DNA from 4 places in the Nitrincola iocasae genome. Region 4 is predicted to be linked to each of the others. Evidence: predicted binding sites of a transcription regulator. Region 4 holds the regulator's gene; each other region holds the start of a gene.

Region 1 (4,516 bases), 1.6 Mb from region 4:
GTTTGTCACAATCCAATATAACCGTGTTGATCAATGGTGATTCAGGTACGGGCAAAGAGTTGGTGGCACATGCACTGCATCGACACAGTCCACGGGTCGCGCATCCGTTTATTCCACTTAATATGGCAGCAATTCCTAAAGATCTGATTGAGTCTGAACTATTTGGTCATGAAAAAGGCGCGTTTACCGGTGCAGCTGCTGCCCGTCGAGGTCGCTTTGAGCAGGCCGATGGCGGTACGCTGTTTCTGGATGAAATTGGTGATATGCCCGCTGATACGCAGACGCGTCTACTACGTGTGTTGGCTGATGGTGAGTTTTATCGAGTGGGTGGTCATACCCCGGTTAAAGTGGATGTTCGCATTATTGCGGCGACCCATCAGAACCTGGAAACCCTGGTTCAGGAAGGGCGCTTTCGCGAAGATTTATTCCATCGTCTGAATGTTATCCGCATTCATATTCCCAGATTGTCACAAAGGCGTGAAGATATCCCGAGGTTGGCTCGCTATTTCCTGGCACGTTCAGCCGAAGAGCTGAGTGTAGAGCCAAAAACCCTTAAAGCCGAGACAGAAGAGTTTATTTGTGATCTACCCTGGCCGGGTAATGTCAGGCAACTGGAGAATACCTGCCGCTGGTTAACAGTGATGGCTTCAGGTCGGGAAGTACTGATCTCTGATTTACCCCCAGAGTTGCTCGACCGACCGGAAATTAGCCAGCCTGCTGGGGGCAGTTGGGACCAGTTGTTGCGTAACTGGGCGGATCAGCAGTTGAGTCGTGGACGCAAGTCTATTCTCAATGAAGCCTTGCCAATGTTTGAGCAGGCAATGATAGAGATCGCGCTGAAGCATACCGCGGGGCGCAAACGGGATGCAGCCGAGTTGTTGGGTTGGGGCCGAAATACCTTAACGCGCAAGATCAAAGAATTGGGAATGGAGGCTGATGAGGATGATGATGAGAGTTAGTGATCATTATTAGCCGGTATGGCTATTAAGTGTCTGGTGCTGGCAGCTCTGCTAAGAGAGCTGCCAGTCAACCACGATCCTCAGCGATTTTTCAAAGGATCCATTGGACTGCTGAAGCTGTGTTTTTCGTGCTTCGCACTAGCGACTACCACCAAGATGACCGCGGCAGCAACACCGAGTGTAATCAGACTCAATATTACGGGTTTGTCGAAGAAGGTGAACACCGCGCTGGCACCTTCAAATGTAGTTAGACTCATGGTTGATCCTCTTAATTAATATGTTTTAGCCAGCGGCTTAAGCAAGCTTGTTTTCTAAAGGTATTGAGGTTGCCGGGCTGCTGTTTTCGAAACGAGTAACTGCTGCTTGTCCATGCATTGCATCCCATTCCGGATAGGCTTGTGCTGGTACTTCGGTCAGATCCAGTCCGCGCTCTTCAGCCTGTCTGGGAACTCGCAGCATGCCCACCTGTTTTAGCAGGTAAGAGAGCATGTAGCCTGGAATGAATCCCAGTGAAGCCATCACGATCGCACCGACAAGTTGGCCAGTAAAGCTGATATCGGCCATGCCTTCCATGTTTGGATAGCCACTAAGAAAAATGCCGCTGATCAGTAATCCGGCGAAACCGGCAAATCCGTGTACCGCAAAAGCACCTACGGCATCATCAATGCGGAGGCGCAGTAGTAGCTGATTCATCATTGGGGCTAAGCAACCAACCCCGAGTGCGATTAGGTAAGCAAGTCCTGGGTGATAGAGGTCAAGTCCTGGTGCAATCGAAATAATACCGACCAGTCCGCCAGACATCATCCAGAAAGGCTCGCGGCTGATCAGGTATGCACCGACAACACCGCCGGCAAAACCCATCAAGGTATTAAAGGAAAAAGCCGAGAGTGTGGTCGGTTGGCCATATATGTTGATCCACTGAGCTCCTCCGTTATAAATGATGCAGCCACCGAGAAAGCCAAAAAAACCAACAATAATCAGCATCAGTCCAACAACACTCATTGGCATGCTATGGCCAGCAATGGGATTGACCGAGCCATCGGTGTTAAAGCGTCCGATACGCGGCCCCAGGTTAATCACCACGGCTAGTGCAAAAAAGCCAGCAACCATGTGTACTACGCCTGCAGCGCCTACATCATGGTAACCCCATTTTACCGTCAGCCAGCCTTCTGGATGCCAGCCCCAAGCTGCTGCGAATAGCCAGAGTACGCCCCCGAGCAATAACGTCAGTATCAGGAAGGCGCTGACACGAGCGCGTTCAATGATTGCGCCAGAAAAAATAGAGCCGGTCGTGGCGGCAAAAAGCGCGAAAGCACCCCAGAAAATGCCGGTAGCATTATCCTGGATGTTGGGTCCCATTGATTCACTCCAGGGCATAGATGCCATGAATGCGTCCATCCTTGGCACTAACCCATCCGGAAATGCGTTGTAAATTGCCCAGCCGATAAGGTACACAGCTGGAATGATCAGCGCGAAGGCGAGGATGTTTTTTACCCCGGCAGCCAGGGCATTTTTCAGTCGAGATGCGCCAATTTCATAAGAGAGAAATCCGGCATGTATCAGTATCATCAGGGCGGTGCACCACCAGTAAAAAATCTCCATGTTCAGGGTGTTGGTCATATCGATCAGAGCATGTAGCTCGGCAAGGGAAGGAGTTTGAAGCTCATCCATAGGTCAATCCTCAGAAAGGTTGTTGGGGCGGCTAAAAACACAGTCATAGACAGACTGAAAGGTCTGCCAATTATTTATTTATGGTTATATAATGTTCCTCTAAGGAATGTAAGCAGGGTCCGTGCCAAGTTGCTTTTAAGTAGGTATTTAAGGCTGGAAGCAAGAGCATTCGGGGCACGTGGTGTTTGGTAAGGTATTTTTGTGACTAAGGATTGACAGAAAAATGCATCAAAATCGTCCAGTAATATGCTCGCTGCCTGTATATGGGGCAGCTGATGGGGACTCAGTCTACAGTCTGTGTGTTTTCATGTAAGCGTTGCTCGCGTTGACGCCGACGCAGATCTACAGCGTAGCGGGCGACAGTGTTTGCTTGTTCGTCGCTCAGGTCGGGAAAGTGCCCCATGGGATGACCAAACTGGTAGCCATGTTTAATAATTAGGACAACATCATGCACTTGCAGTTGGCTGATACCAACTGGCAGGTTTTGTAACTCATCTCCAAGGCCCCGATAAGTGTGACATTCCCGGCAGTAGTAGCCATAAAGCTGTTCCCCGCTGGTCATTTTGGCTGGCGGGATATCTGCGTCACAGGCAGTCAAAAACAGCATGAAAAGCAGTAAGGGTAGGATGGACTTCATCGATCCTCCAGTGCCGGTAGTAGGGAAACTCCTGCAAGCTTGAGTGCAATTTGACGGATGATCAACCAGGGGCTTTGGTCATGCATCCCCTTGATGGCATGGTCGGCCAAAGCCGCTGATTTCAGCAATGACTCCAGTGTTGTGGACGCCTGGGTCTGGCTAGCCTTACGTACCAGAGCTTTGCGTTTACCCCAGATGCGCTCTTTTTGACACAGGCTATCGTATTGTTGGCCCTGTTGCAGTGCCAGCTGAACATTATACAGCGTGCGGATTTCCCGGGTTAGTGCCCAGAGCACCACGGGTGCTTCAAGTCCTTCCTGGATTAGTGCCGTGAGGATTTTTTCGCAGCGTTCTGGTTGTCGGCTTAGCGCGGCTTCGGTTAAGGCAAATACATCGTAGCGTGAACTATCTGAAACCGAGGCAATAACTTGCTCAGCAGTGATTTGGGTATCCGGAAACAAGAGTTGCAGCTTAGCCAGCTCCTGGTGTGCTGCCAAGAGGTTGCCCTCAATGCGTTCTGCCAGTACCTGCAAGGCTTCATCATTGAGTTGCATTCCCTGGCTGGCTGCACGCTGAGACAACCATTGCGGTAGTTGTGCCGCGTCAGGTGCATGCACTTCAATCAGCAGCCCATCTGTTTCCAGGTGCTTGAACCAGGCTGATTTGCGGCTGGCCGCATCGGCTTTCTCCATAATCAGCAATAATGCTGTATCAGGGGGAGGGTCTCTGAGCCAACCAAGCAGTAGCTGACCGTCGCCTTTATTGATTTTATGGCTACCCAAGCGGATCTCGACGATCTTTCGGTCAGCAAACAGGGACAGTTCATTGGTACCTAACAGTGTGGTTTCCCAGCTGAAATGGCTGTCTGACTGATGCACGTCACGTTCACTGAAACCCTGTTGTCTCAGATAAGCACGAATCTGGTCGGCCGCCTCTTGGGATTGCAAGGGTTCATCACCGATTACCAGAAAAACGGGGCTGGCAGTGAATCGCTGCAAAGCCCCGTGTAATTGCTCGGCCCGAAGTTTCATGGTCAGTTAGCGGATGCTGGTGGACGCAGGCGAATATATTGACGCATAATCTGCTGGGCCAAATCCTGATGCATCTGCTGACGCAATACTGGTTCCTGCGAATTGCTGGCGGTAATGTTGGCGCTATCAACGTTGTAGGAGCGCTCAGACGTCAGTGTGCGTGGTGGGAGTAATTCCTCACCTTCCTGATCAGTCACTCTGAAGGTGACTTCGCCGCG
Region 2 (4,516 bases), 1.9 Mb from region 4:
AAAACTCTGACTTATCTCTTTCATCATTTAATTTTAAAGCGAGTGCATATCTATACAAGATCGAAGGATATGGATACCTATAGACGACCCTTCGCATAAAATCAATATCTCTATGAGACATTCCAGACACTGGATCCATTCTTGCAAATTCATGAAAGGCTTTTAATTGAGTTAAAATAAACACATCAGGAACATAATCCTTAGTTCTATCCCTACCTATTTTTGCTATTTCGAATCTTAATACTCTATTATTTTCTTCAACAACACGGTACTCCGACCAAACCACAGAAAACAAAAAAAACAGAAAGAATACAAATATAAAACCATGCACCTTCGATACACTAGAAACTACTGCAGGGTTAGTTTCACTATGTAAGCCCCCCAATAGAATGCCAACTGGAAAAATGAAAAATGCATATGCATGAGGATACTCAAGCATAGCATGCGTCAAAACAAAGCAAATAGAAATTAAAGCAAAAAATGATTCTTTATTATAAACATTACATGCCAAATAAAAAAACCACACACCTAAGAAAACAATCAAAATAGATCCTATAAAAGGGCCATTCCACACAAGCAAATCTAATAAAAAATTATGTGTATACTGGGTCGGTATTGGAACAGGATAAGCTGAGGTTATATTAACTTGAGCAACAGTAATCTGATTCCACCCATACCCCCAAAAAGGACCATTTACAATCGCTGTGAAAAATTGCAAATACATTTCCAACCGTTCCATAGATTTAGCCCGATCAAGCAGATCAATATTTGAAATCATCAAAAAATCAGAAACAAAAGGAAGAGAAACCACAAGCAAAAAATATATTAAAACCCAACATACAACCCACTTAAAAGATAAACGAAAGTTATCAGGTAACTGACTAAACCTTAGATTGAAATAACCGAACACTCCAAAAACCCAGAAAGCAGAAATCCATGGTGTTCTCGACTGAGTCAAAACAATTCCTATAATTATAAAAAAAGTCAAAAAAGAGCAAGAAATAGCATTCAAATATTTTCTATCATATAAATAATAAACACCCCCAAGCCCCAAGCATAATAATGTTGCCAAATTATTTGGCTGCCCCATATTTGCAAAAGGCCTACCGCCAATAGGCATATCTGCAATCCATATACTTCCAGGTAACATCAACCATTGCCATAGCGAGATCCATGTGGAAATAATAGCCACAAATATAAATAAAACAGAAACAATAACAATTATTTTTTTAGACTCAATATCTGAGTGAAATAAATTAAAACCAACCAAAACCGAAATAGCGAAGAATAACAAGTAGGCTGTCACTATCCAAGCATCACCAATAAAAAAAATAATACCAAATAAATGTTGTATCAACGGTAAGGCCGACAAAACAATAAAAAATACTATCACTGATGTTATTTTTAATTTCTTTAAAAATAACACAGAGAACAAAAGCAATAAGATCAAATAGAAGAATGATGAGAACTCCTGATATGCAGCTAACCAGGGTAAGTAGTGATTAGGCAACAAAATGGATATAACAAAAAAAATAGCTGCCATCACTATAATAAGTACTGATATCAAATTTAAACGCACCATTTTTCTGCTATTCCATCTAAAACTTTAGCATTACCAGAAATAAAAAAGACCCCAAAAGGGGCCTTTATGAAGCAAAACTATAATATATTAGTCTCTACAGGTAGCAGGTAGGTACTTAGATTCAAGTGTTGAAGCAGCAGGTCCACACAACCATGAACGAATAGGCTTAGCTGTACCTCGAACAAAATCAGCTGCAACAGCTGCTGTACTTGCGTTTGCATCAGTAAACGGACGGAGTTGAACCACTTCGCCATCCACATCACTAGAAATATTTCTTGCTGTAACCTGAATTACACCAGCCGCAGTAGTACCCACAGACTGAACGTACTGAGAGATTGGAGATGCTGATGTTCCACCTTCTCCACAGCCAAAACCATCTGCAGTGGGGTTAGATGCCAAGCCAGTTTGTGATACTTCTGAAATTGTAGTACGACACGCACTTGCAGCTAGAACAACCTCAGACATTTTAGCGCGAATGGTGTAATCCTGATAAGCAGGCAGCGCAATCGCAGCCAGAATACCGATGATTGCTACCACAATCATTAACTCAATAAGGGTAAAACCCTGTTGCTTTTTCATAGTTGTTCTCCAGCGAGTTAGGAAGTTAACATCAAGCTCCTGATCCATAAGGAGTCATGCAGCTTTACTTAAATAGTATGCATTGCGTGTGCCAACCCGGCAATACCGCCAAAAAAAATCTTCAAACGCTTGATTGATCTAGAATAAATCGGGTTTAGCTAATTTAATGTGCGCCTAAGACAGAAACCCTACACTTCGCCTGACTTTCTACGACACCCAGTATGACAATTTTGGTCACAGTCAGGTCAATAACTGGCTGCATTAAGGCACGAAATGTCACTTGGCTGAGTCAACCGCCAGCCAGTCAACTAACTCCGACATGGGCTTAAAACCGGATACCGCTTGCTCCAGCAAAGAGCGAGCCTCTGCGCAATCCAATCTTTTCAAGGCATTGTTCATTTGCACAAGGATCTCTGCAAGCTGTTGAGGCGATAGCTTTTCTTCCTGGGCCCGCATAATCTTAGGGTGCTCGGTGCCGACTACATCCTCACCTATCAGCAATTCTTCAAACAGCTTTTCACCAGGTCGCAAACCACTATAGATGATCTCAATTTCACCATCGGGGTGTTTTTCATCCAGCACTTCGTAGCCCATCAGCCGGATCATGCGCCGCGCCAAATCAACAATGCGGACGGACTCACCCATATCCAATACAAATACGTCGCCCCCCTTAGCCATGGAACCCGCCTGGATTACCAAAGAAGCAGCTTCAGGAATGGTCATAAAGTAACGGGTGATATCCGGGTGGGTGACAGTCACAGGACCGCCGGATTCGATTTGTTTACGGAATAAGGGGACGACTGAACCGGAAGAACCTAATACATTGCCGAAGCGGACCATTGAGAAGATGGTTTGGGTAGGTGTGGGTTCGCTCGCAGAGCGAGCTCCTACAGGTGTTCCTACGGGGGTTCCTACGGAGGTTCCTACAGGAACACCTACAGGATCATCATCCACCAATGTAGGAGCTCGCTCCGCGAGCGAATAATTTACCGTCAACTGCCCTGCAGCCAAGTCCTGCAATATTAATTCTGCCAGTCGTTTTGTGGCGCCCATTACATTGGTAGGACGAACTGCTTTATCTGTTGAGATAAGCACAAAGCGTTCAACACCACTACGTTTTGCGGCTTCTGCTATTACCTGCGTACCTAAGGCATTATTACGTATGCCTTCAAGTATATTATGCTCCACTAGTGGGACATGCTTGTAGGCAGCCGCATGGTAAATAGTTTGTACTGGGAAACGCTGGAGCACTTCCTGCACACGAGACCGATCACACACCGAACCCAGCAGCGCAATGCAGTCAACTTGAAATGGCTCCTGGTGCAGTTGTTGCTGCAACTTTTGCTCTATTGAATAGAGCGCGAATTCACTTTGCTCATATAGAATCAGAGTGCGCGGGCGGTTCAGCAGAACCTGTCGGCAAACCTCCGAACCAATTGATCCTCCTGCTCCAGTGACCAACACCACTTTGTCACGGATACTGGCATCGATCAACGGCTGCATAGGCGGTACAGGTTCGCGTCCGAGCAGATCCTCAATTTCTATCTCACGCAAACTGGCAACAGATTCACCTGATACGATGTCATGCATGGCCGGTACGGTTCGAACGTGAACAGGATAATCAGCCAAACGATCCAGAATCCGCTTACGGGCTTTGGGTGTGGCAGAGGGCATAGCAAGCAACACTGAGGTAATTTTCCGTTCAGCAATTAATTCAGGAATACTGGCCGGATCATAGACACTAAACCCCGCTACAGAACTACCCCAGAGCGATGCATCATCATCCAAAAAGCCGACACAACTTAACTCCTCACTGCCATCCAGTGCTTTTGCCAATTGAACGCCACTGCCACCCGCACCATAGATCAATACGGAATCTTTATTAAGATAGTGATTCAGCAGCCAGTGATAGTAGCTACGCATCAACAAACGGCTTCCACCGACATAGATCATCGCTACCAAGGCAAAATTAATCGGAATGGAACGAGGGAAGGGTTTGATATGAAATACAAAAGCGGCGGCCCAGAGTAGTAACGACAGGATCAAAACACCAAACGCAACTGTCCAGATAGCCTGAGCACCCATGTAGCGAACAACAGCACGATATAAACCCAACCTGATAAAAACCAGAATACCAACAAGAGGCAACAAAACAAATAACCAGGCCGCAGGATAGAGATAGATCTCAGGCCAGAGATCAGCAAAGCGTAGCGTGTAAGCTGACCACAAAGCCAAAGGTAGAGCCACCGTATCAGCTGCCACCATTAACAGACGCTTGTGAGCACGCTGCAGTGACATGAATTTAACATGCAAACTGGCGCGTTTCATTGCACGCTTCATAGACAAATTCATCAT
Region 3 (4,516 bases), 1.6 Mb from region 4:
TGCAATGGCATTAGCACCACCTGGCAAAGTATCCAACTCACGACTGATACGAGTGAAGCAACACGCCACCGCTCGAGGGAAGCGCTGATCCTGTAGCAGAAAGCGCAACACATCCGGTCCGCGCACTCGCAGACGCACATGCTGCCGGTACATCTGGAAGCCGGTCAACGACTTCAGCACACTAACCCACTGCAGGGTCTCAAACGGGGTAAAATCATCCGAATTGCGCGGCAACAAGTTAGCGGAGCGTACATCGATTATTCTCGTTGTCATATCGGCGCGTTCGATCTGCCGACCCAACATCAGAAAAGTGCGTGTCTGGGTATAGCTGAGTGTTCCCGCGATCATGCCATTGACCGCTTCACAACTGCGAATGACACGATTCAAAAAGGTATCACGATTACGCGAAGTGATGCCGGACTCCACCTGACTACTGATCGTTAAATAAAGCTGATTGACTTCCTCCCAGATACGCCGGGGCATGACATCCCGCGTAGTTCTGAGATTTTCCCGCGCCGCAGCCAGCGATGAAATAATTGATCCGCTGTAGCGGCGATCACCACACAAAAAGCTCAATACACTGGCTTCATCCTGCTCCGAATAATACTTTTCAAATATGTCTTCACTGCCAGTAATGGTCACCAAGGTAGCCCATCCCAGACGATTAGCACGGGGGAAATCCAACAACAAATGGCTATTAACACTGATCAGACGCGCCGTATCTTCTGCACGCTCAAGATAGCGGGCCAACCAATACACATTTTCAGCAACTCTAGATAACATGACCTAGCCCTCCCTCACATCGACAATCCAGGTGTCTTTACTACCCCCGCCTTGCGACGAATTCACCACCAGCGACCCTTTGGTCATGGCCACACGAGTCAACCCCCCCATGGTCACATAAGTCGAATCACCGCCAGACAAGATAAAGGGACGCAAATCGATATGGCGAGGCTCCATGGCATTACCGCAGAGTGTCGGTGCCGTTGATAGTTTCAATGTGGGCTGCGCCATATAGTTACGCGGATCGGCCTTGATCAATTCAGCAAAGGCTTTGCGTTCGCGTTTGCTGGCATGTGGACCGATCAGCATGCCATAACCACCCGACTCATTGGCAGGTTTCACCACCAGTTTATCCAGATTATTAAGGACATACTCCCGGTCTTTTTCTAGCATGCATAGATAGCTAGGCACGTTAGGCAACAACGGCTCCTGATCCAGATAGTAACGAATGATCTGAGGCACGAAGGCATAGACGATTTTATCATCAGCCACCCCCGCCCCCGGGGCGTTAGCCAACGCCACCTTACCTGCCCGCCAGGCTCGCATCAGCCCAGGTACTCCCAAGGTAGATTCAGGATTGAACACCTCAGGGTCCAGGAACATATCATCGATACGCCGGTAAATAACATCCACCTGCTGCAGGCCATCAACCGTTTTCATGTAAACATAGTCATCATCACTGACCAGAAGATCAGAGCCTTCGACCAGCTCGACCCCCATCTGCTGTGCCAGGTAGGAGTGCTCATAGTAGGCCGAGTTGTAGATACCAGGTGTCAAAATCACTATCTGCGGCTCATCACCGGGGCGCGGCGACATCGCCGCCAACATATCAAATAGTTGATCGGTATAATCATCTACTGGCTGGATACGGCCTGTGGCAAACATTTCAGGTAATACCCGTTTAATAACGTTGCGGTTTTCCAGCATATAAGACACGCCCGAAGGCACCCGCAGGTTGTCTTCCAGAACATAGAGCGTACCGTCGCTGTCCCGGACCAGATCTGAGCCACAGATATGTGCCCAGATATTATGCGGTGGCGAAACACCCACACACTGGGGCCTGAAATTCACTGACTGAGCCAATACTTCGGCTGGGAGAACACCATCCTTGATAATGCGCTGGTCATGATAAAGATCATCAATAAACAGATTCAGCGCCTCAACACGCTGACGCAGACCAGCAGCTGTTTTCTCCCATTCTGTGCGGGGAATAATGCGTGGCACCGGATCAAAAGGCCAGGCACGATCTATCATGCTGCCTTCGGTATACACCGTAAAGGTGATCCCCATGGTTTGAATAGCCACATCAACAGCGTGTCGGTGTTCGGTCAATTCGGCGGATGCCAGTTTCTCAAAGTAATCACACAACATCCGTGCTTCGACCCTAGGCTGTCCCGGTGCTGCAATCAACTCATCGTAAAAATCTTTGCACGCATATTCTTGCCAGTTCACTTTTGTCATAGCGTGTTATCCATTGTTGTCATCATACCGATAGAGTTTTATCTGCAATTGCTGTACCAGCTCTGTGGTATCAGGCTTTTTACTCTGAAGTGAACAGATCCTGCTAAACAGTTATGCACTTAAAAGGCGCCAATTGCACTTAAATAGTGCGTAAAATGCCATCAAATAGAGCATCTATAGTGCTGTGTTTAGGTATACCCGCTCCCGCCGAAGCTCTACAGTCACTTAGGTATAGCTTATTAATCCGCAGGCAGGTTATATCTGGCATATCTGTTGCTGATGAACCATCATAGATTCTGAAAACCTATCTTTTCAGCAGGGTAAAAGATCATGACGATTCGCGTTGCACTGAAGCACACCACCCGATATGACTTTGATAAACCGGTGCACCTATCACCTCATATGATCCGCCTGCGCCCTGCACCTCATTGCCGCACCCCGATTGATGCCTATTCACTTAAGGTTTCAGGGGGAGAATATTTTCTTAACTGGCAACAGGACCCCTTCGGCAACCATGCAGCCAGGCTGGTATTTCCAGAGAAAGTGCGTCACCTTCAAGTGGATATAGAACTGATTGCGCCCATGACAGTGATCAATCCATTCGATTTTTTTCTGGAAGATTATGCCAACTTATTTCCGTTCAGTTATCCTGAGGAATTGCGTAAGGAACTCAGTCCTTACCTCGAAATCGGCGAATCAGGCCCCCTGTTAACCCAATGGGTAAAACAGATTTCAACCGAACCTACTGCGGTAGTGGATTTTTTGGTTGGACTGAATCAGAAGCTGGCAACGGATATTGAATACACTATCCGTATGGAACCGGGGGTACAAACGGCTGAAGAAACCTTGCAGAAAGCACTGGGATCCTGTCGTGATTCAGCTTGGCTAATGGCCCAGGTATTACGCCACCTTGGACTTGCGGCACGCTTTGTGTCCGGCTACTTAATTCAGTTAAAAGCCGACCTCAAAGCGCTGGATGGCCCATCAGGAACAGAAACTGACTTCACCGACCTGCACGCCTGGACCGAAGTGTACATCCCCGGTGCCGGATGGATAGGCCTTGATCCAACCTCTGGCATGCTGGCCGGCGAAGGGCATATTCCACTGGCCGCCACCCCCACACCTTCCAGTGCAGCCCCCATCACTGGTACATCTGAGCCCTGCAAAGTCACCTTTGACTTTGCTATGACAGTGACTCGTATCCATGAAGATCCTCGCGTCACCAAACCCTATACAGATGAGCAATGGCAAGCGATAGATCAGCTAGGTGAGCGCGTGGACCGGGTGCTGGAACAGGAAGATCTGCGCCTAACCATGGGAGGAGAACCCACCTTTGTCTCCGTCGATGATATGGATGCAGAAGAGTGGACCATTGCCGCACAAGGGCCGAATAAACGTCGTTTAGCCGAAGTATTATTGCAGCGATTACGCCCCCACTTTGCACCCAGCAGCCTGATCCACTACCAACAAGGTAAATGGTACCCTGGAGAATCTTTGCCACGCTGGGCACTGGCCTGCTACTGGCGCCGGGATGGCAAGCCCATTTGGAAAGATGATCGCTGGTTGGCCGATATCAACAAAGACTATCGACTGGATGCTCAGGATGCCCGACAATTTGCCACCCTGCTGACAATGCGCCTCGGGTTGAAGGCGCAGCATTTGATCCCCTGCTATGAAGATGCTTACTATTATCTGTGGCTGGAACGCAAACAGCCCGTGGATATTGATCTCAGCAAAGAAGACCTGAATAGTGATGAAAATCGCCGTCGGTTGGCCACACTTCTTGAGCAGGGCGTAGGTAAAATCACCGGCTTCACCCTACCCCTTGGACGTGACCTTAAACAGAATCGCTGGCGTTCAGGTGACTGGCCGGTCAGACGCCGTCAGCTTTATCTGATCCCCGGGGATTCCCCGATGGGCTATCGCCTGCCGCTAAGCGAGTTGCCACTGGCCGGGCAGGAAGAACAGCACCACCCCGCCTCTTTATTTGAGGTCAAACCGCCACTGCCTGACCTGCATGGTGAAATTGCCAGCCGCTACAGTGCCTGGCTGCACCAGGAACCCACCTTGGAGCGCCCTGAGGCGCAATTACGCCAAGAGCAGCACCCTGATGCTGACGAGAGCCGAATCATCCATACAGCACTCTGTGTTGAGCCTCGTGAAGGCAAATTATTTGTGTTTATGCCGCCACTGGCGGAGTTGGAACACTACTTGGAACTACTGGTACAGATAGAACATACTGCCGCTGAACTGGAGCTGCCTGTCTGCCTGG
Region 4 (4,516 bases):
GGTTGGGTAGTGTGCGGACGTCAAAAGTGAAGTCAGCGTCCAGTGGTACGCCATGTTTGAAGCCAAAGGACTCAAATAGCAGGGAGAGGGATTGCTCGCGCCTTTGTGTAATACGTAGTTTGATACGATCACGCAGCTCATAGAGCGTCAGTCGGGTGGTATCAATGCGCATGTCGGCCAGGGTCGCGATGGGCTCCAGTAACACGCGTTCGTATTCAATTGCTTCACGTAATCCTGAGTGAGTGTCGGTGAGCGGGTGTTTGCGCCGGGTGGCACTGAAGCGTTTTAGCAACGTGGATTCTGATGCATCCAGATAGATGACTTCACAGCTCAGGTCACTGAATTGTTTGAGTTGTTCAAGTAACGCTGGAAAGCGTTCCAGGTTGCTGGTCAGGTTCCGGGCATCAATACTGACCGCTATTTTTGACGGGTTTCCCGTGGCCTCAGTCATTTGCTTGATCAGTTCGGGTAGTAAAATGGCTGGCAGGTTGTCGATGCAATAAAAGCCAGCATCTTCAAGTGCTTGCAATGCCGTGGTTTTACCTGAACCAGATCGACCACTCAAAATGACCAGCTTCACAGCTTAGGCCCCTTGCCTGGCAGCGTTCAGGAAGCGACTGTACAGCGTTGCTGCATCAGCAGCACTGCGCAGTGTTTCACGTATTTCAGACTGACTGAAAAGTTCGGCAAGCCCGGCCAGTGTCTGTAAATGCTCTGTAGCGGCATCTTCAGGTACTAGCAGGCAACAGAGAAGGTCGACTGGACGGTTGTCTATCGCGTTAAAATCAATCGGCTCTTTCAGGGTGACTAAGAGTGCGAGAGCTCGATTGCACCCAGCCAGACGACAGTGTGGGATCGCCACACCGTCGCCGATACCGGTACTACCGAGACGTTCACGATTGAGTAGGGCACTGAAGACATCTTCAACTTCCAGTTTATCGATCTCGGCGGCCAGAGCTTCGCTGGCGATTTCTAAAACACGTTTTTTACTTCCTGCATCAATATGACAAAGTGTCAGGGATTCAGTCAGTAGTTCGGATATAGGCATATGATAGTCAATACTAAAGGTTATTTATGAGATTTCATTTTTTCCTTGTGCTTAATGATCTGACGATCCAGTTTGTCGATCATGGCATCTATTGCAGCATACATGTCATCCTGTTCGGCTTGTGCAAATATTTCACCACCAGCTACATGTAAGTCAGCTTCAGCTTTCTGGCGCTGCTTCTCAACACTCAGGGTCACCTGTACGTTGGTAATATTGTCGAAATGACGCTCAAGACGCACGAATTTACTGCGCACATACTCATTTAATGCATCTGTCAGTTCTACGTGATGACCAGTTATATTGATCTGCATGGTTTCTCTCCTTAGTGCTGGTACGATAAGGTCGTACTCTATAGTTAATTAAAGCAGACGCTTGCGCTCATTAGAAGGCGGAATGCTTAGCGCTTCACGATATTTTGCAACGGTACGTCTCGCTACGTTGATTCCCTGCTCTTTCAGCAGTTGTGCGATCTTGTTATCGCTGAGGGGTTTGGCTGTATTTTCAGCAGAGATCAACTTTTTGATCAGCGCCCGGATAGCTGTAGATGAGGCGCCTTCACCATCAGCGGTATTGACCTGGCTGGAAAAGAAATATTTCAGCTCGAAAATACCTCTGGGGGTATGAATGAATTTTTGTGTGGTGACACGGGAAATGGTTGATTCATGCATGGACACCGCTTCGGCGATATCATGCAGCACCATGGGTTTCATGGCTTCATCACCTGTATCGAGAAAGTCACGCTGTCGCTCTACGATCTCAGTCGCCACTTTCAATAGCGTATCATTTCGGCTCAGTAAGCTTTTCAAAAACCAGCGGGCTTCCTGCAGATGGTTTTTCAGGTAAGTATTGTCTGCGCTACTGTCAGCGCGGCGGATCAAATCAGCGTACTGTGAGTTAATCCGCAGTTTCGGAGCGATATCGGGATTAAGGGATACAATCCACTCATCATGGATCTTGCGGACCATAACGTCAGGAATTACATATTCAGATTGGGTGGAACTGATCAGTGCGCCGGGTTTGGGGTTCAGTGATCGGATCAGATTGATGACATTATCTAACTCAACGTCATTTAGGCGCATTTTGCGCATCAGGGTTTTGTAGTCATGACTACCCAGCAGCGGAAGAAATTCCCGGCAAAGACGGATCGCTTGTTCACGCCACTCAATTGCATCAGGCAGTTGCTTGATCTGAATACACAGGCATTCACTCAGATCACGGGCTGCCACACCGGGTGGGTCAAACTGCTGAACCCGATGAAGTACCGCCAGAATTTCATCTTCATCTGCTTCCATGAACAGTTCCGGCTGTTGTGCCTGAAACTGTTCCAGAAGTTCTGCGGGGTCGCTACGCAGGTAGCCATCGGCATCAGTAGCATCGATAATGGCTTCCGCCACCATGTAATCCTGCTCACTCATGGGCGTTAAGTTCAGTTGCCAGATCAGATGATCCTGCAGAGTGTCTTCTCGGGTATCATTATCCTGATTGGGCCAGTCGCCTTCAGTAGCCGGGCCGGTACCTGAGCCTTGAGCCTGGAAGGTATCTTCCCAGTTGCTGTCAGTGGGCAAATCTTCCGGAATAGACTCATTCCAGTCATTATCTGCTGCTGTGTCATCGCTCAGACTGTCTGAGGTTTCACTGTTACTGCTGAGTGCGGCCGTTTCTTTGTCTTCATAGGTTTCACCCACGTGCCCTTCGGCCGCGTCAGACTCTTCATCACTGACTTCCAGCAACGGGTTGCTGTCCAGCGCTTGCTGGATCTCCTGTTGCAGATCCAGAGTTGACAGCTGTAGCAGGCGGATAGCCTGTTGCAGCTGTGGCGTCATCGTGAGATGTTGGCCGATCTTGAGATGTAACGCTTGCTTCATATGCCGTTTAGATCACTTATTCAGAGGCAGGGATGGTGACTAGAGTTGGAACTGATCGCCCAGATAGGCGCTGCGAACCTGCTCATTACCCATTATGTCAGATGGACTGCCATCTGCAAGGATGGCGCCTTCACTCACTATGTAGGCACGTTCACAAATATCGAGGGTCTCACGAACATTGTGATCTGTTATGAGTATACCTATATTACGTTCCTGAAGATGCCGTATAGTTTGTTTAATGTCATTTACTGATATCGGATCAACACCGGCGAAAGGTTCATCAAGCAGAATGAAGCGGGGCTCCGTGGCCAATGCCCGGGCTATTTCCACGCGTCGACGCTCCCCCCCGGACAGCGCCATGCCAGGACTATTTCGTAGATGGGTAATATGGAATTCCTGTAACAATTCTTCCAGCAGTTGTGTGCGATCTGATTTGGATAATTCTTTGCGGGTTTCCAGAATAGCCATCAGGTTGTCACTAACGCTTAGTTTTCTGAAAACTGAAGCTTCTTGGGGCAGATAGCCTATGCCTTTTTTGGCACGGTTGTGCATGGGTAATTGGGTGATATCCTGCTGCGCAAGGCGAATATTGCCTTTGTCGGCATTAACCAGCCCTACAATCATATAGAAACAGGTTGTTTTGCCTGCGCCATTGGGACCCAGCAGACCCACTATCTCACCCTGATTGATACTTAGGGATACATCGCGAACAACATCGCGTCCTTTGTAGGACTTGGCCAGGTGCAGGGCTTCCAGTGTAGTTGTCATAGCTACTGATCGCCTTTCGGTTGAATGACCATTTGTACGCGCTGGCCATCCTGAGATTCACTTCTAAAGGCATCAACGACTGACTTGTCCATATCATAAACGATGCGCTCTCCAGTGAATTCATCAGCATCCTGCATGACGCGAGCGTTTTCTGTAATGGTTACTGTCTGATCGGGCACACGGTAATCCATACGCAAGCCGTAGGCTTTGGTTAGCGGTTGCTCGGCGCTGGCTTGTTGGTGAAATTCAGCTGGGGCACCGGTAGATAAAATTCTGGAAATGCTACCGGTATCATCACGGTGCATTTCGACACGTGAGCCCAGCATCAGCATGGTACCCTGACGTATCTCAACTGATCCGGTATATACAGCGATACCTGTAAGTTCGTTCATGCTGGCATGATCAGCAGAGACATAAATTGGCTGCTCCTGATCTTCAGGTAAAGCCTGAGCGGTCTGGCTTAGTATTACTAGAGCAGCGATCAGGCACCGCATTAACATTTTAGTAGGTCGCATAATATCCTCTTACGTCAGACAGCAGGTCTATACGGTGTTCTCTGAGCCACGCCTGCATGCCGATAGCATCAGTACGGTTAGTTCCCTGTTGAATCTGAACCGGGGCATCGGTTTCGGCATAATCATCCGGTGGCAGTAGTGTCATGACTGATGTCGTCAGTACCCAAGGTGTATCTGCTGCAGGATTATCAATAACCCTGACGTTTCCTGCAAGTTCAATCTTGCTTTCATCATCAAGCATGCTGCCCAAATCAGATGAAATCTGCGTATCACCACGTGTATCACGAGGCAGGGTGATCAATGGGCTGTTCAGCGTGATC

The links. The regulator sigma-54, encoded in region 4, starts transcription at its own class of promoters, with help from an activator protein. The targets are predictions, from matches to a motif close to TGGCACNNNNNTTGCTNT.
Region 1: F5I99_RS02405 (ammonium transporter) is a predicted target of sigma-54. The motif match lies at 2,740-2,757, and genes of this name have one in related genera.
Region 2: F5I99_RS05240 (pilin) is a predicted target of sigma-54. The motif match lies at 2,238-2,255, and genes of this name have one in related genera.
Region 3: F5I99_RS02360 (circularly permuted type 2 ATP-grasp protein) is a predicted target of sigma-54. The motif match lies at 2,286-2,303, and genes of this name have one in related genera.

Annotation. Positions count from the first base shown of each region.
Region 1 is NZ_CP044222.1:503,570-508,085, forward strand. Features, by position in the region: gene glnG (nitrogen regulation protein NR(I)) at 1-959, shown strand, start outside; gene F5I99_RS19410 (hypothetical protein) at 1,040-1,216, opposite strand; gene F5I99_RS02405 (ammonium transporter) at 1,254-2,630, opposite strand; gene F5I99_RS02410 (c-type cytochrome) at 2,914-3,267, opposite strand; gene holA (DNA polymerase III subunit delta) at 3,264-4,298, opposite strand; gene F5I99_RS02420 (LPS-assembly lipoprotein LptE) at 4,301-4,516, opposite strand, start outside.
Region 2 is NZ_CP044222.1:1,130,999-1,135,514, reverse strand. Features, by position in the region: gene F5I99_RS05245 (PglL family O-oligosaccharyltransferase) at 1-1,582, opposite strand, end outside; gene F5I99_RS05240 (pilin) at 1,670-2,161, opposite strand; gene F5I99_RS19770 (polysaccharide biosynthesis protein) at 2,438-4,516, opposite strand; gene F5I99_RS05230 (sugar transferase) at 4,513-4,516, opposite strand, start outside.
Region 3 is NZ_CP044222.1:490,313-494,828, reverse strand. Features, by position in the region: gene F5I99_RS02365 (alpha-E domain-containing protein) at 1-783, opposite strand, end outside; gene F5I99_RS02360 (circularly permuted type 2 ATP-grasp protein) at 787-2,244, opposite strand; gene F5I99_RS02355 (transglutaminase family protein) at 2,575-4,516, shown strand, end outside.
Region 4 is NZ_CP044222.1:3,003,081-3,007,596, reverse strand. Features, by position in the region: gene rapZ (RNase adapter RapZ) at 1-580, opposite strand, end outside; gene F5I99_RS13805 (PTS sugar transporter subunit IIA) at 584-1,048, opposite strand; gene hpf (ribosome hibernation promoting factor) at 1,069-1,359, opposite strand; gene F5I99_RS13795 (RNA polymerase factor sigma-54) at 1,408-2,913, opposite strand; gene lptB (LPS export ABC transporter ATP-binding protein) at 2,953-3,681, opposite strand; gene lptA (lipopolysaccharide transport periplasmic protein LptA) at 3,684-4,196, opposite strand; gene lptC (LPS export ABC transporter periplasmic protein LptC) at 4,183-4,516, opposite strand, start outside.